3 regions of the Nocardioides aquaticus genome follow, and region 2 is predicted to be linked to each of the others. Evidence: riboswitches for the same ligand, from Rfam matches in the RefSeq annotation. Region 2 holds a riboswitch; each other region holds the start of a gene.
The links. A riboswitch is a leader RNA that binds a small molecule or an ion and turns the genes downstream of it on or off. The one in region 2 is predicted to bind cobalamin.
Positions count from the first base shown of each region.

Region 1 (4,710 bases), 1.4 Mb from region 2:
CAGGGCCGGGTGGGCGCGGCGGCCGGTGACCACGACGTACTGGCGCCCGGGCCGGTCCCGCAGTGTGGTGACCACGTCGTCGACGTCGACCCAGCCCCACTCCATCGGGTAGGTGAACTCGTCGAGCACGTAGAGGTCGTGGCGCTCCTCGGCGATCCGCCGCTTCACCTCGGCCCAGCCCTCGGCGGCGTCGCGGGCGTGGTCCTCGTCGTCACCGGCCTTGCGCGACCAGGACCAGCCGGACCCCATCTTGTGCCACTCGACCGGTCCTCCCTCGCCGGTCTGCGCGTGCAGCTCGCCGAGCCGCTCCAGCACGGTCTGCTCGCCGATGCGCCACTTGGCCGACTTCACGAACTGGAAGACGCCGACGTCCCAGCCCTGGTTCCAGGCCCGCATGGCCAGGCCGAAGGCGGCGGTCGACTTCCCCTTGCCGTCACCGGTGTGGACCATCAGCAGCGGCAGGTGCCGGCGCTGGGCGGTGGTCAGGCCGTCGTCGGGGACGGTGCTCGGGGTGCCCTGCGGCATGTCAGCTCCTGCTCTCGGCCGGGGTGCGGCGGTAGGTCTCGTGGTGCACGGCGTCGGCCAGCGGGCGCCGGGAGCGCCAGCGGTGCCGCTCGAGGTCGGGGACCTCCTGCAGCCCGGTGACCGGGCCGACGCAGAGCCAGGCGACCGGCCGTACGCCCGGGGGCAGCGCGAGCCGTTCGGCCAGCCACTCCTCCCGGAAGAACGACACCCAGCCCACCCCGACGCCCTCGGCGGTCGCGGCCAGCCAGAGGTTCTGGATGGCCAGGCAGGTGGAGTAGAGCCCGGTGTCGGCGATGGTGCGCCGGCCGAGCACCTGCGGCCCGCCGCGGGACTGGTCGTGCGTGACGACGACGCCGAGGCCGGCCTCGCGGACGCCCTCGACCTTGATGGCCGCGAAGGTGGCGGCGCGGTCGGGCGGCAGGTCGGCGGCGTACGCCTCCCGCTCGCCCGCCACGTGCTGGGCGAACGCCCCGAGCGTGCCGGGGTCGCGGACGAGCACGAAGTCCCACGGCTGGCTCATCCCGACGCTCGGGGCCCGGTGCGCCGCGCCGAGCACCCGCTCGAGCACGGCGTCGTCCAGCGGCTCCCCGCTGAACTCGGCCCGGACGTCCCGCCGACGCGCGACAGCCTCGTAGAGGTCCATCAGGCGGCACCGGCCGGACGGGCTACGGCGGCCAGCGCGTCCGCGCTCACCTCGCCGACCGGCACGTGCTCGGCGCCGAGGTGCTCGGCCAGCCGGCGCGCCAGGCCCATCCGCATCGGCCCGGACTCGCAGTCCACCACCACGCTCCCGACGCCGGCGGCGGCGAGCAGGTCGGCGGCGCTCCGCGACCGGTCGACGGCGTCGGCCCCGGAGGTGGCGCGGCCGTCGGTCACCACAACCAGCAGCGGGCGCCGGCGCGGGTCGCGGACCCGCTCCACCTCCAGGCAGCGGGCGGCCTCGAGCAGGCCCTCGGCCAGGGGCGTACGCCCGCCGGCGGGCAGCACCTCGAGGCGCGCCGCGGCGACGTCGACCGAGCGGGTCGGTGGCAGCGTCAGCTCGGCGCCCGTGCCGCGGAAGGTGACCAGCCCGACCTTGTCGCGGCGGCGGTAGGCGTCGAGCAGCAGCGACAGGATCGCCGCCTTGACCTCCTCCATCCGCCGCCGGGCCGCCATCGAGCCGGACGCGTCGACGCAGAACAGGACGAGGTTCGACTCCCGGCCCTCGCGCACCGCCACCCGCAGGTCGTCCGGGCGCAGCAGCACCCGCCCGCCCGTCCCGGGCACCCGGCCGCGGGCGACCTGGTGCGGCGCGGCGGCCCGTACGGTCTCGCCGAGGTGCACCGCGCCCTGGCGGCCGGGTCGGGAGCCCGTACGGCGTCCGGTCGACGTCACCGCCCGGCTGCGCCGCCCGGCCTCGCCCTCGCCGGTGCCGCGGACGGCCAGCAGTCGGGCGCGGTACGCCTGTCCCGCACCGACGGTGGAGGTCCCGCCGGGCGGGGGAGCGGGAGCGGGGTCCGGTGCGGGGTCCGGTCCTGCGTCATGCGTTCCGTCCAGGTGGTTGTCCGGAGCGTCTGACGTCCCGCCGTCCGCCGGTCCCGGGTCCGGTCCTGGGTCCGGCGCAGCGTCATGCGCTCCGTCCGGGGAGGTGTCCGGAGCGTCTGACGTCCCGCCGTCGTCCCCGCCACCGTCCCCGCCACCGTCCCCGCCACCGGGCGGCTCGGGGTCGGGCTCGTCGGGGTCGTCGGGCAGCAGGTCGTCCAGCAGGTCCTCCTCGAGGCCGGGGGCGTCGAAGGGGTTGCGCCGGCGGCGGTGCGGCAGGGAGAGGCGGGCCGCGGCGCGGATGTCCTCGGTCGTCACGAAGCGCCGGCCGTGCCAGGCGGCGTGCGCGGCGGCGGTGCGCGCGGTGACGATGTCGGCGCGCATCCCGTCGACGTCGAGCGCCGCGCAGAGCTCGGCGATCCGCAGCAGGGCCCCGTCGCCGACGACGACGTCGCCGACCAGGGCCTGCGCGGCCGCGACGCGCGCCCGCAGCGCCTCCTCGTCCGGCGCCCAGGCCGCTGCGAAGGCGTCCGGGTCGGCGTCGTAGGCCATCCGCCGACGGACCACCTCGACCCGTCGGGCCGGGTCGCGGGGGGCGGCGACCTCGGCGGTCAGGCCGAACCGGTCGAGCAGCTGCGGGCGCAGCTCGCCCTCCTCGGGGTTCATCGTCCCGACCAGCACGAAGCGGGCCGCGTGCGAGACCGACACCCCGTCCCGCTCGACGGTCGCGCGGCCCATCGCCGCCGCGTCGAGGAGCAGGTCGACGAGGTGGTCGTGCAGCAGGTTGACCTCGTCGACGTAGAGGATGCCGCGGTGCGCACGGGCCAGCAGGCCGGGCTCGTACTCCGCCGTGCCCTGGCTCAGCGCCCGCTCCAGGTGCAGCGAGCCGAGCACCCGGTCCTCGGTCGCACCGACGGGCAGCTCGACGAGGCGTACGGGCCGGCTCTCCACCGCCGCGTCGGAGGCGAACGGGCCGTCCGGCGACGCGGTCTCCCGGCCGCGGTCGGCGGGGTCGGAGGAGAACCGGTCCCCGGCCACGACCTCGACCGGCGGCAGCACCGCGGCGAGGGCGCGCACGATCGTCGACTTCGCGGTGCCCTTCTCGCCGCGGACCAGCACGCCGCCGATGGCGGGGCTGATCGTGGTCAGCACCAGGGCGAGCGCCATCGGGTCCAGGTCGCCCGGCCGGGCGCCGGTCTCGCCGGTGCCGCTGTCGCCGCTGGTGTCGCCGCTGATGTCGCCGAGGTCGCCCGCGGGCACGACGGCAGAGAAGGGGTAGTGCGCTGGCATGGGAGGCTCCCGCTCGTCCGCCATCGGATGGGCGCCTCGAGGCCGGTCTTCGGACTTCCTCGAGCACGCCGGATCGCGCGTCCAGGTCACCGCAGCGGGCCTGTGCCGGACTCTCACCGGCTTCCCAGATTCTCCCCTCGGCGTCCGGTCGTGACCGGGGCGTCGGGGCACCTCGTGGCTGAGCCGCCACGCTAGCGCAGTCCGGCCCTCCGGAGGCACGCCCTAGGGTCGGCGCCCATGAGGGCGAGGATCACGGTCGTGGGGATCGGCGCCGACGGGTGGCCGGGCGTCCCGGCGCGCCTGCGGTCGCTCGTCGACGACGCGGAGGTGGTGCTGGGCGGGGCCCGCCACCTGGCGCTGCTGGAACCGCGGCCCGGTCAGCACCGCGTGCCGTGGCCGGTGCCGCTGCGCGCGGGCCTGCCGTCCCTGCTGGCCGAGCACGCCGGGCGACGGGTGGTCGCCCTGGCCACCGGCGACCCGCTGCTGTCCGGCGTCGGCACCACGCTGGTCGACCTGCTCGGCGCCGACGCCGTGGAGGTCCACCCCGGCCTGTCGTCGGTCGCGCTGGCCCGGGGACGGCTCGGCTGGTCGGCCGAGAGCGCCGCGGTGGTCAGCCTGGTGGGCCGCGACCCCGCGCTCGTCCTGCGCGAGCTCGCCCCGGGCCGCCGCGTGGTCGCGCTGTCCTCGGACGCGACCACGCCGGGCGCGCTGGCCCGGCTCCTCGTCCGGCAGGGGTACGGCGCCTCGCTGCTGGCGGTGCTCGGCGACCTCGGCGCGCCGACCGAGTCGCGCCTCGACGCCGCCGCCGCGGCCTGGGACGCGGCCGCCGACGCCCGCGTCCCCCCGCTCAACGTGGTGGCGGTCGACCTGCGCGGGCCCGTGGTCGGGTCGTGGACCGCCGGGCTGCCGGACGAGGCGTACGAGCACGACGGCCAGCTCACGAAGCGCGACCTGCGCGCCTCCGCCCTGGCCCGGCTCGCCCCCCAGCCCGGGCAGCTGCTGTGGGACCTCGGCGCGGGCGCCGGCTCGGTCGGCGTCGAGTGGATGCGTGCGCACCCGACGTGCCGGGCCGTCGCGGTCGAGATCGACCCCGCGCGGGCCGCCCGGATCGCGCGCAACGCCGCGGGCCTCGGGGTGCCCGCGCTCGACGTCCGCACCGGCCGCGCCCAGGAGGTCGTCGCGACCCTGCCGGTCGCGCTGGCCCACCCGGACGCGGTGTTCGTCGGCGGCGGCGCCACGGCGCCCGGCCTGCTCGACCTGTGCCGCCAGGCGCTGGCCGACCGCGGCCCCGGCAGCCGGCTGGTCGTGCACGGGGTCACCCTGGAGACCGAGTCCCTGCTGGCCCGGATGCACGCCGACCACGGCGGCGAGCTG
Region 1 is NZ_CP075371.1:273,563-278,272, forward strand. It holds gene cobO (cob(I)yrinic acid a,c-diamide adenosyltransferase) at 1-525, opposite strand, end outside; gene bluB (5,6-dimethylbenzimidazole synthase) at 527-1,168, opposite strand; gene ENKNEFLB_RS01390 (VWA domain-containing protein) at 1,168-3,213, opposite strand; cobalamin riboswitch at 3,360-3,526, opposite strand; gene cbiE (precorrin-6y C5,15-methyltransferase (decarboxylating) subunit CbiE) at 3,574-4,710, shown strand, end outside.
Region 1: another riboswitch for cobalamin. It lies ahead of ENKNEFLB_RS01390 (VWA domain-containing protein); the one in region 2 lies ahead of ENKNEFLB_RS08090 (magnesium chelatase subunit D family protein).

Region 2 (4,710 bases):
GGCGTTCGCCGCGGCCACGGCAGCCGTCGCGTCGCCGCTGGTGCGGCAGACCGACGTGCTGACGATCCTGCCGGGCACGCTGCCCGAGGCCGAGCTCGCACGACGGCTGGCCGACACCGACGGCGCGATCATCATGAAGCTGGGCCGCACCTTCCCGGCCGTCAGGTCGGCCTTGGCGCAGGCGGGCCGGCTCGAGCACGCGCTCTATGTCGAACGGGCCTCGATGCCCGAACAGCGGTGGCTTCCGGTGGCGGACGTGGACCCTGCGACAGTGCCGTACTTCTCGCTGATCGTAGTGCCGGGAGACTCGCTGCACCAGGAACCGACGGGGCGACGAGCTCACGCCCAGCCAGAGCCGGTCGAGCACACCGCGGAGCTCCTGGTGGTCGGGCTCGGTCCAGGCCCGGAGGGGTGGATCACTCCCGAGGCGACCACAGCGCTGCGCGAGGTGGACCACGTGGTGGGTTACGCGCCGTACGTGAACCGGGTGCCGCAACGCGCCGGCCTGACCAGGCATGCCTCAGGCAACACCGTCGAGCTCGACCGGGCCCGGCTGGCTCTCGACCTTGCACTGCGCGGAGAGAAGGTCGCCGTCGTTTCCGGCGGGGACGCCGGGGTGTTCGGGATGGCCTCGGCCGTCCACGAGGCCGCCGCCGACCCGGCCTACGCTGAGGTGACGATCCGGGTGCTGCCCGGCGTGAGTGCGGTGCAGGCCGTAGCCGCACGGGCGGGCGCGCCCATCGGCGCAGATTTCGCGGTCGTCAGCCTGTCGGACCGGCTCAAGCCCTGGTCGGTCGTCGAACGACGGCTGCGGGCCATCGCTGAAGCCGACCTCGTGCTGGCGATCTACAACCCCGCGTCCCGCTCCCGGACCGACCAGATCGTGCGCGCCCAGAAGCTGCTGCTCGAGCACAAGTCCGCCGCCACGGTCGTGGTGGTGGGTCGCGACATCGGCCGCGAGGAGGAGTCGCTGCGCGTCACCACGCTGGCCGAGCTCGACCCGGAGTCGATCGACATGAAGTGCCTGCTGATCGTGGGGGCCTCGACCACACGTCGTACGGCGTCCGGGAGCGTGTGGACACCGCGGTTCGTCGACTGAGTCAGGACTTCGTCGAGCGGTCTCGCGTCGGGTCGTAGAGGTAGGAGTCCCCACCATCGCGGGGATCCAGAGCCCGCCCGACCATGATCACAGCGGCCTGCCGGAGGCCCGCGTGCTCGACCTGCTCGGCGATGTCGGCGACGGTGCCGTGGAGCACTACTTCACCCGTCTGGCTGGCTCGGTAGACCACGACCACCGGGCAGTCAGCGCCATACTCGCCCACCAGCTCGCTGATCACCTCACGGATCCGAGTGGTTGCCAGGTGGATCACGAGGGTGGCGCGAGTGCGTGCGAAGTGGCGAAGGGCCTCGGTCTCAGGCATCGCCGTCGATCTGGCCTGGGCGCGGGTCAGCACCACGGACTGGGTGATCAGCGGCACCGTCAGCTCGCGACCCACCAGCGCGGCAGCAGCGGCGTAGGCCGGCACCCCCGGCGTCACCTCCCAGGCCACGCCGGCCTCGTCGAGGCGACGGGTCTGCTCGGTCAGGGCCGAGTAGACCGACGGGTCTCCCGACACCAACCGGACGACCTCGAGCCCGTCCCGGTCGGTCTCGAGAAGGTGACCCATGATCTGGTCGAGGTCGAGATGCTGGGTATCGACGAGCTGGGTGTCCGGGGAGCAGTGCCCGAGGACCTCCTCATCGAGGTAGGTGCCCGGGTACAGTCGGGTGAGGCTGCCGGTCACCACCCCGAGCACCGTCGCCGCGCCGCCTACGAAGACCGCATCCGGGGCTGGCAGCTTGTCGAACGCCTCCGGTGCGCGGCCGTGGACAACCCGCAGCGTGGGAACGCCGAGAGACGCGGCGTTGCGGCCGATCCGCGCGGCGCGCTCGGGGTCGGCCTCGACGGCGACAGTCGTACAGGTGGGGTGGGCGCGCATCCACTCGATCCCCACGGAGCCGGCACCGGCACCCGCGCCCTGGCCGGTTCGGGCAGACCCGCCCCCCCGTCTGCACCGAGGCCGACGACAGTGACACGAGAGGGCAGTGAGAAGGACACGACGGCACGCTATCGTGACCGGTGACAGGCACGAGGTGCCCCGAGGTGCCGGACGTCCCACACGGAGCGGGCGGTCTGAGGGGAGAATCTGGGAAGTCGGTGAGAATCCGGCACAGGCCCGCTGCGGTGGTCTGGACGGCGTCCCCGGACGTCGAGCCAGCAAGTCCGAAGACCGGCCTTGCGCCCACGTATTCACTGGCGACGAGCGGGAGCCTCCCATGCCACAGCACTACCCGTTTTCTGCCGTCGTCGGTTCCGACGACATGGCGCTCGCCCTTCTGCTCACCACAATCTCGCCCGACATCGGCGGGGTGCTGGTACGCGGCGAGAAGGGCACCGCGAAGTCCACGATCGTGCGCGCACTCACCACCGTCCTGCCCCCCATCGACGTGGTGGCCGGGGACCGGTTCTCCAGCGACCCCCGCGAAAGCACCACACTCTCCCCCGACGGCCCGTTCGCCTCGGACGCGAAGACCGAGGCGCGGCCGGTGCGTCTCGTCGAGCTGCCCGTCGGTGTCACCGAGGACCGCGTGCTCGGGTCGCTGCACCTTGAGCGGGCACTGTCCGAAGGCCGTGCCGAGTACGAGCCTGGTCTGCTCGCTCGCGCCCACCGCGGGATCCTGTACGTCGACGAGGTCAACCTGTTGCACGACCACCTGGTCGACCTGCTCCTCGACGCCGCCGCCATGGGCCGATCCACTGTTGAACGGGACGGAGTCTCGGTCGAGCACGCGGCACGCTTCGTGCTGGTCGGCACGATGAACCCCGAGGAGGGCGAGCTCCGACCCCAGCTCCTCGACCGGTTCGGCCTCACCGTCGAGGTCGCAGCTTCTCGGGACCCGGCGGTCCGGGTCGACGTCGTACGCCGCCGGCTCGCCTACGACGCAGACCCGGATGGCTTCGCGGCGACGTACGACGATGCGGAGCGGGCCCTCACCGCCCGCATCGTCAAGTCACAGGAGATCGTCGGGACGGTGCACCTCTCCGAGCAGGCGCTGTGGAAGATCGCGGAGGTCTGTGCAGCCTTCGACGTGGACGGTATGCGTGCCGACATCGTGACCGCCCGCACCGCCGTCGCCCACGCGGCCTGGCACGGACGCACCGAGGTCACGCGCGAGGACATCCGGGCGGCGGCTCGGCTGGCGCTCCCCCACCGGCGCCGGCGCAACCCGTTCGACGCACCCGGCCTGGACGAGGACCTGCTCGACCAGGTCCTCGGCGACGATGAGCTCCCGCCTGAACCACCACCGGAGGGCGACGATCAGGGTGACGACGACCCCATCCCCGGCGACGCCCCCGAGCAGGCGCCCGAGGACGACACTCACTCGGAACCGGGGCAGCCAGAGGCTCTGGATGACGGAACATCTGAGGCGCCCTGCGACTCCACGGCCACTCCCGACGAAGTGCAGGATCATCCGGCTCCTGCACCGACCGGATCCGAGGACACGACCCAGGCAACCGTGACAGCGGGCGACCCGTACCGGACCAAGGTGTTCACTGTCCGCGGGACCGGCACCGGCGCGGCTGGCCGCCGGAGTCGGGCAATCACCCAGTTCGGACACCGGGTAGGGACCACACGTCCGGACGGTTCGGGCGGCTCCATCCACCTGATCGAGACCATCCGGGCCGCGGCACCGCACCAGGCGATCCGGGGTCGCACGACGGGTGCCCTCCGGTTCCGCGGGGACGACCTCAGGGTGGCCAGCCACGAGGGCAAGGAGGCCAACCTGATCCTGTTCTGCGTCGACGCCTCCGGCTCGATGGCGGCACGCACGCGGATGGAGCAGGTCAAGACCGCGATCCTCTCGCTGCTGCTCGACGCCTACCGCAGGCGCGACAAGGTCGGGCTGGTCACCTTCCGGGGTGGTGCGGCCGAACTCGCGCTGCCGCCGACCCACTCCGTGGAGATTGCGGCGCGGCGGCTGGCCGAGCTTCCCGCCGGGGGTCGCACCCCGCTCGCCGAGGGGCTGCTCGAAGCTGCTCGCGTGCTGGAGGTCGAACGCGTCCGCGACCCACGGCGACGACCGCTCCTGGTGGTCCTCACCGATGGACGCGCCACCGCCGGGGCGGATGCGGTCGCCCGTTCCCACCAGGCAGCACGGTTGTTGGCGGCGCACAACGTCGGCGCGGTGGTCATCGACTGCGAGAGCGGGCCTATGCGCCTCGGGCTCGCCCGCACGCTGGCCGAGCACCTCCTCGCTGAGCACGTGCCCGTCGCCGAGGTCAGCGTCAGCGCCCTCACCCACACCGTCCACGAAAGGGTCGCCTGATGCCCAAAGGAAAGCCTGAGGTCACGCCCGACGACGGCCTCACGACACGAGAGCGCCGCAACCAATGGTCCACACCGGCGACGGCAAGGGGAAGTCGACCGCGGCCTTCGGGCTCGCGCTGCGCAGCTGGAACCAGGGCTGGAACGTCGGCGTCCTCCAGTTCGTGAAGTCGGCCAAGTGGCGCATCGGCGAACAGACCGTACTCGAACGCCTCGGCCAGCTCCACGATGACACCGGCGAGGGCGGCCCCGTCGAATGGCACAAGATGGGCGCCGGCTGGTCCTGGTCCCGTAAGGAGGGCGAGGAGTCCGACCATGCGGCCGAGGCCGCGGAGGGGTGGCA
Region 2 is NZ_CP075371.1:1,680,943-1,685,652, reverse strand. It holds gene cobJ (precorrin-3B C(17)-methyltransferase) at 1-1,099, shown strand, start outside; gene ENKNEFLB_RS08095 (cobalt-precorrin-4/precorrin-4 C(11)-methyltransferase) at 1,101-1,979, opposite strand; cobalamin riboswitch at 2,125-2,293, shown strand; gene ENKNEFLB_RS08090 (magnesium chelatase subunit D family protein) at 2,317-4,368, shown strand; partial or broken gene cobO (cob(I)yrinic acid a,c-diamide adenosyltransferase) at 4,368-4,710, shown strand, end outside.

Region 3 (4,710 bases), 1.4 Mb from region 2:
ACGACGAGGACCTCCCCGGGCGCGGTCGTCACCGGGTCCGGCGCCGGTGCGTCGCGCCGGCCGCGGCCGTGGCGGGAGTCGCCGGGCACGACGACCAGGGAGAAGTACGGGACCGTCCCCGGGTCGACCTCGGCCACCGGCAGCCGGCGCTCCCCGGGCATCGAGGCCCGTTCGACGTAGACCGCGTCGTCGAGGCGGCCCGCGGCGGCCAGCGCCCGGCGCACGGCCGGGAAGGTGCGGCCCAGCTTCATCACCACCGCGCCGTCGCTGTCGGCCAGGCGGCGGGCCAGCTCGGGCTCGGGCAGGGTCCCGGGCAGCACCGTGAGCACGTCGGTCTGGCGCACCAGCGGGGTCGCGGCGGCCGCCGCGGCGGCGGCGAAGGCTGGCACCCCCGGCACGATCTGGGTCTCGAAGCGGTGCGCGAGCCGGTCGTGCATGTGCATGAAGGAGCCGTAGAAGAGCGGGTCGCCCTCGGCGAGCAGGACCACGTCCCGCCCGGCGGCGAGGTGGGCGGCCAGCCGCTCGGCGGCCTCGGCGTAGAAGTCGGCCATCGCGCCGGCGTAGCCGCCCGGGTGGTCGGTGCCGCCGGTGGTGACGGGGTAGCGGAGCTCCTCCTCGAGCGCCCCGGCCGGGATGAGGTCGGCCGCGGTGCGCCGCGCGTTCGACTCCTTGCCGACGCCGGCGTGGTAGGCCACCACGTCGGCCGCGGCGATCAGCCGGGCCGCCTTGAGGGTCACCAGCTCGGGGTCGCCGGGGCCGAGGCCGACCCCGGCGAACCTTCCCGGCGCGGTCACTCCTCCTCCTGGGCCAGCGCGTTGAGGGCCGAGGCCGTCATCGCGGACCCGCCGCGCCGCCCGCGGACGGTCACGAACGGCACGTCGATGCCGTGGTCGGCGGCGAACGAGGCCAGGGCGTCCTTGGACTCCGCGGCCCCGATGAAGCCGACCGGGCAGCCGATCACGGCGGCCGGGCGCGGGGCGCCGTCGAGCAGCATCTCGAGCAGGTGGAACAGCGCGGTCGGGGCGTTGCCGATCGCGACGACCGCGCCGTCGAGGTGGTCGGCCCACAGGGAGACGGCCGCGGCCGAGCGGGTGGTGCCCCAGGCCGCGGCCAGGCCCGGGACGCGGCGGTCGGGCAGGTAGCAGTGGACGTCGTTGCCCGCCGGCAGGCGCGAGGCGGTGATGCCGGTGGCCACCATCCGGGCGTCGCAGAGGATCGGCGCGCCGGCGGCCAGCGCGGTGCGCGCCGCCGGGACCAGGCGCGGGTGGACCACGAGGTCGTCGACCAGGTCGACCTGGCCGGTGCCGTGGATCATCCGCACCGCGAGCCGCTCGGCGTCGCCCGGCACCCGGGACAGGTCGCTCTCGCGGCGGATGGTCGCGAAGGAGTCGACGTAGATCTCCGGGCCGTGGTCGACGTAGGCGTACCGCTGCGGCGGCCGGGACAGCGGGGTCATCGCGCACCTCCCCCCTCGTGCGGGGCCGGGTCCGGCACCAGCACCCCGCGCCACGGCGTCACGACCAGCGTGCCGTCGGGGTCCCGGGCGACGAGGTCGTCGACCAGGTCGGGGCCGAGCACGCCGTCGGGGGCCGCGACGTGCTCACCGCCGACCAGCGGGCCGTACGCCGGTCGCGCGGTCGGGGCCGGGACGCAGTCGTCGGGCTCCCGGGCGGGCGCCAGGGGACCGTCGAGCTCGGCGACGTGCCAGGCGGCGGCCGGGTCGGGGCGGGCGTCCAGGAAGCGACGGACCAGGGCGAGCAGGGCGTCGGGCACGTCGGGGAGCGCCACCACGTCGCCCCAGGCCGTCCCGACGCGCAGCTGGGCGGTCCCGTCGTCGAGGGCCACCACCCCCAGGTCGCACGGGCGGTCGACCAGGTCGCCGCGGCCGTCGTCGAGCACGAGCAGGAACCGTCCGGAGAGGTCGGCGGCGGCGGGCTCGGCCAGCAGCGCCGCGTCGAGGGCGTCCACGACCGGGCGCAGGTCGGCGCGGCCGCCGCCCGGTCGGCCGGTGTCCAGCCCGGTCTGCGGCGAGGCCATCAGGTTGCGGACCAGCTCGTGGCTGGGCGACGGCAGCAGGCCGGTGCCGGCGAGGGCCGCGGCGACGTCGGGCCGTACGGCGCCCGTCGTGGCCGGGTCGGCCGGCAGGGCACGCAGCTGGAGGTTGGCGCGACCGGTCAGGTGGAGGTCGCCGTCGCCGTGGGTACGGGCGACCCCGGAGAGCGAGGCCAGGGCCCGGGCGGCGACCCGGCCGCCGGGGAGCCGGAGCCGGACCAGCAGGCCGTCCTCGGCGGGCCAGGGCCGGGCGACACCGGGACAGCGGTCCGCGGCGGCGTCCCGGCCGTCGGGACCGGGCCGCGAGCGGACGAGGGGTGGGTGGGGCACGGTCACCTCGGTGGTCGGAGGCTCGTGCGCGGAGCCTGCGTGGACCGGACGACGGGCGTCGCCGGGGCCAGCAGGTCTTCGGACTCGGGATCGCCCGGCGCGGAGCACCTTCCCGGACCGATGCCGCTGGTCCAGTGGCCTGCCTCTCGACAGGAGCCCCGTCCGTCACCCATACCGCTGCGCGTCAGTCCCGGCCTCGCACCGGGTTCCCTGGCCTCCCGGCGGACCGGGGGGCGTGACTGGCGCGGCCAACCTAGCAAGCGTCGTCCACTGGTCTGGTCACACGCGCGCGGGTGGGTCGTCCTCACCAGGCGCCCCCCACACTGGCCCCATGTGCGACGACTACGTCGGGCAGCGGACGGGCCGGCGGACGGGGCCGCGGCCCCTGACCGCCCCCCGACCGGCCGCCGAGCGCCGTCCGGGCTGCCTGGAGTGCACCGCCGCCGGCCGGCAGGAGGCCTTCGAGGACCTGTACGACGCCACCGTCGACCAGGTCTGGCGCCTCGCGCGGCTCAAGGGCCGCGGCGACGAGGCGTGGGCGCACCAGGTCGTGCGCGAGACCTACGCCGAGGTCTGGCGCAGCGCGTCGACCTACCGCCCCACGGAGCACCGCCCCCTGACCTGGGTGCTGGCCGTGACCTCCGCGGTGGCCCGCACCGGACCCCGCCGCGACCCCGGTCCCTGGGACGGGCAGGCCGCGTGAGCGAGAACGACACCGACGTCGTGGTGGTCGGCGCGGGCCTCGCGGGCCTGCGCTGCGCCCGGGCCCTGGTCGACCGGGGCCACGACGTCGTGGTCCTCGAGCGCGACGACGCCGTCGGCGGTCGGATCCGCACCGACCACGTCGACGGGTTCGCCCTCGACCGCGGCTTCCAACTGCTCAACCCGGCGTACCGCGCGGTGCGCCGCTGGGTCGACGTGGACGCCCTCGGCCTGCAGCCGTTCGCCGCCGGCGTGGCCGCCCGGAACGACGACGGGCTGGTCCGCCTCGGCAACCCGCTGGCCGCGCCCGCGCTGCTGCTGCCCTCGGTGCGGGCGGTCCTCCCGCGCCCGCGCGAGGTGCTCGCGGCCGCCCGCTGGGCCGCCCCGCTGCTGCGCGCCCGGCCCGGCCGCCGCCTGGCCACGAGCCTGACCACGGCCTCGCCGCGGCGCGACGTGAGCCGCCGCGAGGCGCTCGACCGCGCCGGGGTCGACGGGCTGCTGCGCGCCACGCTCGACTCGTTCTTCGCCGGGGTGGTGCTGGAGGACGACGGCTCGACCTCGCAGGCCTACGCCCTGCTGCTCACCGCCACCTTCCTGGCCGGCACCCCCGCCCTGCCCGAGCACGGGATGCAGGCGTTGCCCGCGCAGCTGGCCGGGAGGCTCGGCGACCGGGTGAGGCTCGGCACCGCCGTGGACTCCGTCGAGACCGTCGCCGGGGGCGCGGTCGTGCACGCCGGCGGCACGACGCTGCGCGCCCGCCAGGTGGTGGTGGCCGTCGCCGGCCAGGACGCCGGTGCGCTGACCGGCCCCGACGCGGAGCCGACGCCGCGTACCAAGGGCGTCGTGACCTCGTGGTTCGCCGCCGACGAGGCCCCGACGGACTCCCACCTGCTGTTCGTCGACGGACGCTCCCGCCCGTCCGGTCCGCTGGTCAACACCGCGGTGGTCAGCAACCCGGCGCCGTCGTACGCCCCGGCGGGGCAGCACCTGGTCCAGGCCTCGGCCCTGCTCGGGCCGGACCGGCCGGTGCCGACCGAGGACGACGTCCGCCGGCACGCCGGCGAGCTGCTCGGCGCCGACCCTCGCGGCTGGCGGCTGCTGCACCGCCACGAGGTGCCGCACGCGCTCCCGGCCCAGCCGGCGCCGCTGGCGCTGCGTCGTCCCGTCCGCCTCCGCGACCACCTGGTCGTCTGCGGCGACCACCGCGACACCGCCTCGATCCAGGGCGCGCTGGTCAGCGGCCAGCGGGCCGCGCTCGACGTCGCCGCCGCGCTCGCCCGCTAGCCCCGCCGCCCCGCCGCCCCGAGCCGCCGCCCCGCCGCACCGAGCCGCCGCTGTAACGCTGTGTTACTTCGTCTGGTGCGGCGTCACGACGCTGGACCAGACGAAGTAACACAGCGTTACAGCTGGCTGGCACCCGCACCCGCACCCGCGGCCGCACCCGCGGCCCGGCAGCCCGGGGTCAGCCGAGCCGCGCCGCCAGCGCCCGGCCGAGGTCGCGCCCGGAGGTCCAGGCGGTCTCGACCTTCGGCGGGCCGCCCCAGCCGTCGCCACAGACGCCGAGGCCCGACTCCGTCAGCAGGTACGGGTCGTCGCGCTCGCCGGTCGGGCGGGCCACGGACCAGC
Region 3 is NZ_CP075371.1:279,872-284,581, forward strand. It holds gene ENKNEFLB_RS01405 (precorrin-2 C(20)-methyltransferase) at 1-794, opposite strand, end outside; gene ENKNEFLB_RS01410 (precorrin-8X methylmutase) at 791-1,456, opposite strand; gene ENKNEFLB_RS01415 (nitrite reductase) at 1,453-2,382, opposite strand; cobalamin riboswitch at 2,455-2,594, opposite strand; gene ENKNEFLB_RS01420 (sigma factor) at 2,714-3,085, shown strand; gene ENKNEFLB_RS01425 (flavin monoamine oxidase family protein) at 3,082-4,368, shown strand; gene ENKNEFLB_RS01430 (NAD(P)/FAD-dependent oxidoreductase) at 4,547-4,710, opposite strand, start outside.
Region 3: another riboswitch for cobalamin. It lies ahead of ENKNEFLB_RS01415 (nitrite reductase); the one in region 2 lies ahead of ENKNEFLB_RS08090 (magnesium chelatase subunit D family protein).